DNA from 2 places in the Metabacillus sp. cB07 genome. Region 1 is predicted to be linked to the other one. Evidence: riboswitches for the same ligand, from Rfam matches in the RefSeq annotation. Region 1 holds a riboswitch; the other holds the start of a gene.

What was found. Region 1 has a riboswitch for cyclic di-GMP ahead of JOJ89_RS14265 (anti-repressor SinI family protein). Riboswitches for the same ligand answer to the same signal wherever they lie in the genome.
Region 2: another riboswitch for cyclic di-GMP. It lies ahead of JOJ89_RS17020 (methyl-accepting chemotaxis protein); the one in region 1 lies ahead of JOJ89_RS14265 (anti-repressor SinI family protein).

What each region holds. Positions count from the first base shown of each region.
Region 1 is NZ_CP069296.1:2,775,522-2,779,942, reverse strand. Features, by position in the region: gene JOJ89_RS14290 (DUF3889 domain-containing protein) at 1-269, opposite strand, end outside; gene JOJ89_RS14285 (hypothetical protein) at 336-548, shown strand; gene JOJ89_RS14280 (DUF5658 family protein) at 820-1,101, shown strand; gene JOJ89_RS14275 (hypothetical protein) at 1,116-1,313, shown strand; gene JOJ89_RS14270 (helix-turn-helix domain-containing protein) at 1,370-1,705, opposite strand; gene JOJ89_RS14265 (anti-repressor SinI family protein) at 1,809-1,934, opposite strand; cyclic di-GMP riboswitch class I at 1,966-2,052, opposite strand; gene JOJ89_RS14260 (YqhG family protein) at 2,349-3,143, opposite strand; gene JOJ89_RS14255 (DEAD/DEAH box helicase) at 3,147-4,421, opposite strand, start outside.
Region 2 is NZ_CP069296.1:3,304,957-3,309,377, reverse strand. Features, by position in the region: gene JOJ89_RS17035 (GH32 C-terminal domain-containing protein) at 1-520, shown strand, start outside; gene JOJ89_RS17030 (YjgN family protein) at 708-1,058, shown strand; gene JOJ89_RS17025 (peptidyl-alpha-hydroxyglycine alpha-amidating lyase family protein) at 1,223-2,305, shown strand; cyclic di-GMP riboswitch class II at 2,480-2,563, shown strand; gene JOJ89_RS17020 (methyl-accepting chemotaxis protein) at 2,631-4,334, shown strand.

The DNA of each region.
Region 1 (4,421 bases):
TAAGAGATGGTGACAAACACCCCGATGTCTTTCATTCCCTCGCGCAATGTCACCTTGTATTGTTTGACCGTCTGATTTTTCTTGGTGTTGTCCCAAATTTTTTGGGTAAACAATACTTGTGAGAGCGGATATCTTTTTTTCGTTTCTTTCACCGCTACGTTTTTCCAGTCTGTATGCTTTTCCGCATAAACATTTGCTGATTGTGAAACCAAAGCCGGCTGCAGACCGTATATAAGGAGAAGCAGCAAAAGCAAAATGGTTTTCCTCATGATATTCACCGTCCTTGTTAGTTATTTTTTCCAAAAAACATGCTGCTATTCAAAGGGGGATTTAAAATGGGATTTTTCTTAATGGTTGTATTTGTCGGAATTTTGGCAGTAATGGGGATCGCTGGTGATAACAAAAAAAGGAGCAGGCACAGGGACTCCTCTGGTTATACGTATACGAGTTCAGACAATGGCAGAGACTGCCATTCTGATTCTGGATTCTTCGGCGGCGGGGATTCAGGCGGGGGAGACTGCGGCGGCGGTGGCGGCGGAGGAGATTGAGAAAGAGGGGGCCTGCAAAGACAGGCTTTTTTGTTTTTAATGAAGAATGCGGCATGCTAGTGATTGTTCTTTATAATGTTTAAATTTAGTAAGATTATTAAAGAAAATTGGAGGAAATCGGCGGTAAACGTTCTTTAAAAAGAAAAATAGCGGAATTTGAACCTGTTTTTATTCGCTGAAGAGGTATATACTTTTAGTAGACGGATTAAGTTTGCTCTTTTTGTTCTTTATTAAGAATAAAGGCGGAAATGTGTTGAAGGCACTCTTTTTGATGTTAGCAGCTTTAAATGGTATGGACGCAGCATTGACCCTTGCCGGTCTGCATTATGAGCTGATTACAGAAGCCAATCCTGTTATGAGGATTCTGTATGAGATACATCCTGCGGTATTTACATGTAGTAAGCTGTCATTTTCATTATTTCTGCTTTTGTTTGTTTTCACGGGGCGTGTGCCGTCATCACCGATAATTAAAGTCCTTTCAATTGCCGCTGCATTTCTGTATTCTGCTGTTCTTTTGGCTCATTTGCACTGGATCCGGCTGCTGATTGGATGAAAAGGGGAAAAGCGATGTATAAAAAACTTTGCAGTCAGTGCTATCAGCCATCTTTCAGCAGCAGCAAATCATATCAGTGGATTTGTCCTGTCTGTTCAAAGGATCTTACCTCCCATAAAGCGATACAGGCTGTTCACGCTGTAAAGAAAATACCGCTGTCAGCCTATCAGCAAAATATGGGAACAGGATACGAATTTGACAGAAAAGGATAGCGTACGTAAAAACAGCACCATACAAAAGGGGTAAGAAGACCTTTTGCATGGTGCTGTTATTTTTCCTGGTTCATTTTCCAGCGGTTAAATTCAAGAAACTCTCTGAACTGATCCTTTGTAACACCTGAATCCATTGCCTCTTTGACCAGATTTGCCCAATCATGATCAAGGTTTGCCTGTTTCGTGTTAGTTGACTGGTCTTCAAGAATAAGTGTATTCATTGAGACCCCAAGGACGGAAGAGACTTTTTCAAGAAATTGAACAGAAGGATTTGACTGCAGGTTCCGTTCGATTGAGCTTAAATATGATTTGGCAACTCCGGCCCGATCGGCAAGCTCTGATAGTGACAGTCCACGTTCTTTGCGGTATTTTCGTATGCGTTCACCAATCATATAATCACCTTCCCAGTCGTATTATAGCATATAGCGAAGGGATTGTTATATATACAGAACGAATTTACGAAAAAAAAATACAGACTGCAGCTGTTTGTCAACTTTAAACTGTTTGCGTTTTCAAAAACTCTCTGATTTCCTCTTTGCTGATACCCATCTCCAAAGCCGACAGAATCAACTCTTTCCATTCCTGATCAAGCTTTTGAAACTCCTCCATTAACACTTCCATTGTAACTCCTCCTAAAATACGCAATAGTATTTCAGGCAGTCCAGCCATCATAGCTCCGTAGAACGTTAGATCTGTGACTTTGCGTCCCGGCTTTTCAGCAGGTTTGCCTTTGTCTGATTATGTGTAACTCTGACACTGCATCAAAAACAAAGTATTTCTTTTGTCACTTCGTGTTGTCTATCTAATTTACTACTAGTATAAAATTTCATTTTCATTTATTGTGCTGAAATATGTCGAGAGAAAAAAATATTTTCATTTTTTTCAAAAAATTACTAGTAATTAGAATTATATTCCTTTTATATGGGCATTTTGGCTTGATTTTACTGTTTTCTTCGACAGCCATTCTTCAGCAAAAATAAAAAGGCAAAAAATGATTTTATGACACCAAAATCATTTTTTGCGCAAATTTTGACATTAAGCGAGGGCAGTCCTCGATAAATAGAATAACCCGCCGTTTGTAATCGAGACATGAATGTGAGGATCATACAGCTCTTTCAAGGCTTCTTTTTCAAGATGGTACGATTCTGGTTTTTCTTCAAGATCTTCATAAAAATGGCTTAGCAGCATCATATCTGAATTCCAGCGCTGTCTTGCATCATCAGCCCAGGTGTGGTCATCCTGTTCAAATTTAGCTTGTATATAATTTTGAATTCGCAAGAGGCCGCTTTGAACTTTAATCATTGGCGAAGTTGTAAAACACAAATCAGGAATTCTGGGAGTGAGGGCCATGTTTTCCAAATGATCCTGAAAATCTTCTATGATGGCTCCGCTGATCAGGTGAAGTCCAATGGAATAGAGATGATCTTTTTTCTTGTCGCTCTGATAGGATACCATGACATTTACACCCAGCCATGGATGCAGGGACTGAGAGCTTCCCGTGTTCGGCGGGTTTTCATAGAGGCGGATATGGCCTCCGAATTTTTTGGCAGTCCGGAAAATCTGGTGCAGTCTTGGTGCTCCGAAGTGCATGATTTCCCCTTTCAAATCAGCTGGTGCCCGTTTGGCATCTGTTATTAAAGTCAGCTGCATCGGACTCGGCACACCGCCTGTTTTCTCAAGATATGTCCAGTAAAACGGCCTGTTCATCAATTCTTTATCCATGTCCACTGTCAGCTGGATCGTCATATAGCCAGGCTGTTTTTCTGTAATGTCACATGAATTGGCCGTGAAAAAGGTTTCAAGGAACTCGCTGATCTGCTGCTGCTGCATCGGTTATCCCTCCATTCTCTGTTTTGTGTGTTCCTGTTCTGCAGAATGCAGGATGGATGTCAGGTTTTCCATCTTAATTTTCATTTCTCCATCGCTTTTTGATTTAAACAGGATGTCCTGCAGGTGATCTTCGAAATTGGATATCTCAAGTTTTGTCAGTATTTCATCAAGCTCGCCGATGACTTTTTCAAACAGGTTGATTTTTTCATAGAGAAGTTTCAGAATGTGCTCTTCAACGGTGTTTTTTGTTGCCATATTATAAATGTGGACATCTTTTTCCTGCCCGAGACGGTGAATCCGTCCAATCCGCTGTTCAAGCCGCATCGGATTCCAGGGAAGATCATAGTTGATAATGTGATTGCAGAACTGCAGGTTGATTCCTTCCCCGCCAGCTTCTGTAGCAATCAGTACTTGAACGCGGTTTTTGAAAAGGTCTTTCATCCAGTCTTTTTTGCCCCTCTTGAATCCTCCCCTGAAAGGAACAGATGAAATGCCGTGCTGCTGAAGAAACCACTGAAGATAAAACTGGGTGGCCCTGTATTCTGTAAAAATGATGACTTTGTCATTGATTTGCTGAATCAGTTCAACGGTCCGCTGTGCTTTGGAATTTCCGTCAACGTCATTAATGCAGTTCATCAGCTCTTCAATGACTGAGTCTGGAAGGGGAGATGCTTCGCCTTCGGGACGCTCGGCCATTTTTTTCAGCGTCATGTAGACAGCTTCCCTGCTTGAGCATGCCTCTCTTTGCAGCGTCATGATTGAAAACGTGCTGGCGGAAGAGGCGCCGAATGTTTTGAGACGTGATATAGCCGTATACAACTGGCGCTCACTCTCACTCAGCTCGATCGGAACGGTCTCAACATGCCGTTTAGGCCATTCAATGCCCGTATCTCCTCTGCGGTTTCGGATCATGACTTTGTTCACGAGTTCCTGAAGGTGCTCATGGTGTTCCAAAGAGCGGTTTTTGGCAGAAAATACTTCTGAAAAGTAAGCCTCGTTGCCTAAATGACCGGGCTTCAGCAGAGATACAAGATTAAAAATCTCTTCTACGCGGTTTTGAATGGGCGTTGCAGTAAGAAGCAGGCAGTATTTCTTTTTCAGGCTCTGAACAAATTCATAGTTTTTCGTTTTGCTGTTTTTCAGTTTATGAGCTTCATCGATGATCACCAGGTCGTACTGCTGGTTAAGAACAATTTCCCGGTGGGGGCTTCTTTTTGCCGTATCAATGGAAGAGACCACTACATCGCAGGCTTCCCATACGTAGCTTTTCTTTTGCTC
Region 2 (4,421 bases), 530 kb from region 1:
TGATGACAGCGCAGAAATCCGTATGACAGGCCACGGACGAAGCATCATTACTGCATCGGCTGCAAATGGGAAGATTGCCGGAAGAACCATTATCGAGAGCACCGCTTCCTTTAAAATCGCCGAGAAGACAAGCGGGAAATTCCTTGTACCGGAAGGAAAGGGAAATGGCTCTAAAACAAGACTCCAGCCGGGCGGGGAACATGTATGGAAAATAGAAAATGCCGCACCGGGGGCTTATAAAGTTCACGCAGGCGACAGCAAATTTGTGCTGGATGCTTCAGGAGTCACTGCCGGAGATGATGTGCAAATATGGGAGTATTTTGGCTACGGCAACCAGCAATGGAAAATTACAGACCAGTGGGATGGAACCTACCGCTTCAGTGCTGTCAACAGCGGTAAAGTAATGGGGGTTAAGAACAACCGGCCCGAGGATGGAACAATTGCAGAAATCCAGAATGCAGGGGGAGGGGAGTTTCAGGATTGGGAGCTTATTAACTTTGAAGGAAACGGCATAAAGTAAACTTACTGAAGCTTTACTTTAAAAATGCATCGTGCAGAGGAGTCGTGTTTTAACTCTTCTCTGCACGTTTTTTTATTAGATCTTATAAAGCCATAAGCAGATTCATTTGTTAGAAAATTTATTTAACAAGGAAATAATATCCTATTATGTTACAATATTCTAGTCTAAAAGAAGGGGGTGTAAAGTCTTGAGTACAGAAGCTTATGTAAGTCAGCCGGTGAATGCAGCATCACATAAAGAAGCCTCATATTTTGATGGCGGACTGTTTCAATACATCGGTTGGTCTTTGCTTGGTTTGCTAGTAACAGTGTGTACATTTGGTATTTGTTATCCTTGGTCTATTACTATGATTTTAAGCTGGAAGGCACGGCATACTGTTATTAACGGCAAGCGTCTAAGATTTCACGGAACTGCAATAGGATTATTCGGCAATTGGATAAAATGGTGGTTCCTATGCATTATTACTCTAGGAATCTATTCCTTTTGGCTGTTTATTGCGCTGGAAAAATGGAAAACAAAACATACGTCATTTGAGTAATATGAAAGTGCTCTTCTCTTTATGAGGAGGGCGTTTTTTTATTCTCTGCAACTCAGGTCTTAGAACGGTTCAATCCCGCGTCCGTTTCAGGAAGCTGTATTCCGCGATATCATAGGCTGTGCAAAGAGATAAGCACTACTATTTTATATGGAGGAATATTTCAAATGAATAAAAAGAACTCGTTCTTTTTGGCGGCACTCAGCATCACAGGATTAATCGTATGGTTCAGCCAGGGAGGATCAGACGTTATTTTTAAAGAAAAGCCGGTTGAAATACCGGAAACAAAAACTTACTCAGCTGAAGTTCTCTGGCCGAAAACGCCTGAAGAGAAAAGCGCAGCTGGTGAAGCAAGCGGTGTGGCGGTTAACTCTGAAGGAGATATTTACTATTTTCACAGAGCAAGCGGAGAGTACAGCGGAAAAGATGTTATTAAAGAACCAACGATTGTCGTTTTGGACGGAAAAACAAAAAAAGTTAAAAGAACTCTGGGAGAAGGCATGTTCAAATCTCCGCATGGTCTTGAAATCGACAGCGAGGATAACATCTGGGTGACAGACGTTTCTTTAAATAAGGTTTTTAAATTGAGTCCGGAAGGTAAGCTTATGCAATCATTCGGGAATGAGTACCGGACGGGTATGGAATGGAGTCTCCGCATTCGAAATCTCCTTCCAAACTTTCCTGTTTTCATGGATGAATACACATTTGCGCGCCCTACAGATGTAACAGTCATGGATGACGGCTCATTCGCTGTTTCGGACGGCTACAGAAACCGGAGAATAGCGAAATTTGATAAAGAAGGAAAACTGGAATGGCAGATTAATCAGCATGGAGACGAGCCGGGAGAATTCAACCTGCCGCACGGAATCAGCAGCGACAGCGAAGGCAGAATCTATGTCGCAGACCGAAGCAATGCACGCATACAGGTATTTGATAAAAATGGACAGTATCTTGACCGCTGGGACATGCCGGAGATCGGCAGGCCGTTTGGTGTAGAAGCTGCCAGTGACGGAAACATTTACGTTGTTGACGGCGGTGATTCCCTGAACGGCGCAGAAGAAAACTTTACAAGCCAGGTCATTGTCTTAGACAAACAAGGAACAATACTGGAGCGATTCGGCACATGGGGCAGCAAAGAAGGCCAGATGAAAATTCCGCATGATATTGCTGTTGATGAGAGCGGGAATTTGTATGTAGCTGAGCTTGGCAATAAAAGATTACAAGAGTTTTCGAGAAAGTCGTTTAACTAGAAACATCGGATTATTTCTTCTAACTGGGGACGGCACCTTATAGCCGTCCTCCCCTTTTGCTTTCAATTTTACCATCAGGTTCAAAACTGCCTTAACTAATTTCAGAATTTTTTATGCTTTTACACGCTGCCCGCTAAATAGAGGATTTTTACGTCCGATAATATAGGTATAAAGTAATGAATGGAATGCAGAGATTGATCGTTTATAATTGGGCGCTTTAACGATCGGGAGCAAGTAGCGCAACCGGCCAGCACAGACAGGACTGATGGACTGAAATAGAAAAAGCATTGAGTAAGGGTAAGCATGAAGGTAAAAGGGGGAAAAAATGAAGAGTATAAAATGGAAAATCTTAATGAGCTATGCGATTGTTTTGCTATTATTGGTCATCATTGCCGTGTTCAGTTATCTGACGATAAACCGGATCTCTGATGATGTAGAGGAAATCACCGCAAATGATTTGGCGTTTCTGGAATCTTCAAATTCGATGACATTCAGCGTGGCGTACAGGGCAAAAATTGCGCGTGATTATATTTTATTTGACAGGGAAGAGTTCAAAAAGCAATTTTTAGACGAAACGGAAAAAGCGATCGAAACCGAAAAAGTATTGCAAAAGGCTATTCAAAACGGAAAGATTTCAAAAGAAGTGGAATCTGCTCTCTCGGAAGCGGATGAAAAGACGATCAAATGGAGGACGCTAGTTACTGAAGAAATTATCCCTCTATATGACAGCGGAGAACGAGAGAAAGCTCTGCAGCTGATGGAGGAGAAATGTCTCCCGTACAGTCAGGAAGCGATTGATGCTTGGGCAGAAGTTGTAAAAATACAAAATAAAATTACAAGTGATCAGACATCGGAAACGATTGAGTCTTCAAACCAATCTAAAATAATCATTGTTATTGCTTCTGTGATCGCTTTTGCGGCAGCTCTCATTATTGGTCTTTTGAATGCCAATGGTATTTCAAAGGCTGCTGCCCTCATCGTGGACAGACTCGAAACCATCTCTAAAGGAGACCTTAAAGGCGATCTTATTCAGGCGCAGTCCCAGGATGAAATCGGCCGCCTCATTGTGGCTTCAAATACAATGTCTGTCAATTTAAAAGCGTTTATGCAGCGAGTCTCAGACACATCAGGACAGGTAGCGGCCGCCTCTCAGCAGCTCGATGCATCAGCAGAGCATTCGTCAGCTTCTGCTATGCAAGTAACGGCCACAATTCAGGGAATTGCCGAAGATGCCAACACATCTTCTGAAAGTGCCAATGAATCTGTGCGGTCGATGGAAGAAATGGCGAAAGGTGTTTACCAGATTGCCGAATCATCCGAAGATGTTTCCAGAGAGTCGCAGACCGCAGCGAAACAGGCTACTGACGGTAATATTCTTGTAGACAAAGCCGTTGAGCAAATGGGGGCCATCCAAACATCTGTTGCAACGACATCGCACCTTTTATCTAATTTAGGAAACCGTTCAAAAGAAATCGGGAAAATAGCCGAGATGATTACAGGGATTGCAGAGCAGACAAACCTGTTATCTTTGAACGCCGCGATTGAAGCTGCTCGTGCAGGAGAACACGGACGGGGCTTTGCCATTGTTGCAGATGAAGTAAGGAAGCTTGCCGAGCAGTCGAAAGAATCAGCCGATCAAATAGATGAATTAATCGGCCACATTCAAAACGATGCAAGTACAGCGATCTCATCAATGGCACAAGGTGAAGGCGAAGTGAAAAAAGGGACCGATGCGATGAATGAAGCGGGACATGCATTTAAAAATATCATCACTTCCATTCACCTGGTCTCAGAAAAAATCGAAGAAGTTTCAAGATCCGCAAAGAAAATGGCGGGTGACTCAAAGCACGTAAACGAAAGAATCCATTCGCTTGCAAACGCAGCAACAGATACATCCTCAAATTCGCAAAACGCTGCAGTGTCCTCAAAAGAACAATTGACAGCCATGCAGGAAGTTTCTGCTTCTGCTGCCTCCCTTAGTCATATTGCGGGAGAGCTTCAGGAAGAATTGAAGAAGTTTAAGTTTTAAGAGAAGAATCGAATAGAAAAAGCAGGGAGCGCATAGAGTGCTTCCTTTTCGGTGTTTGTGAAAAAGTGCATAAAAAAGAAACCCTTG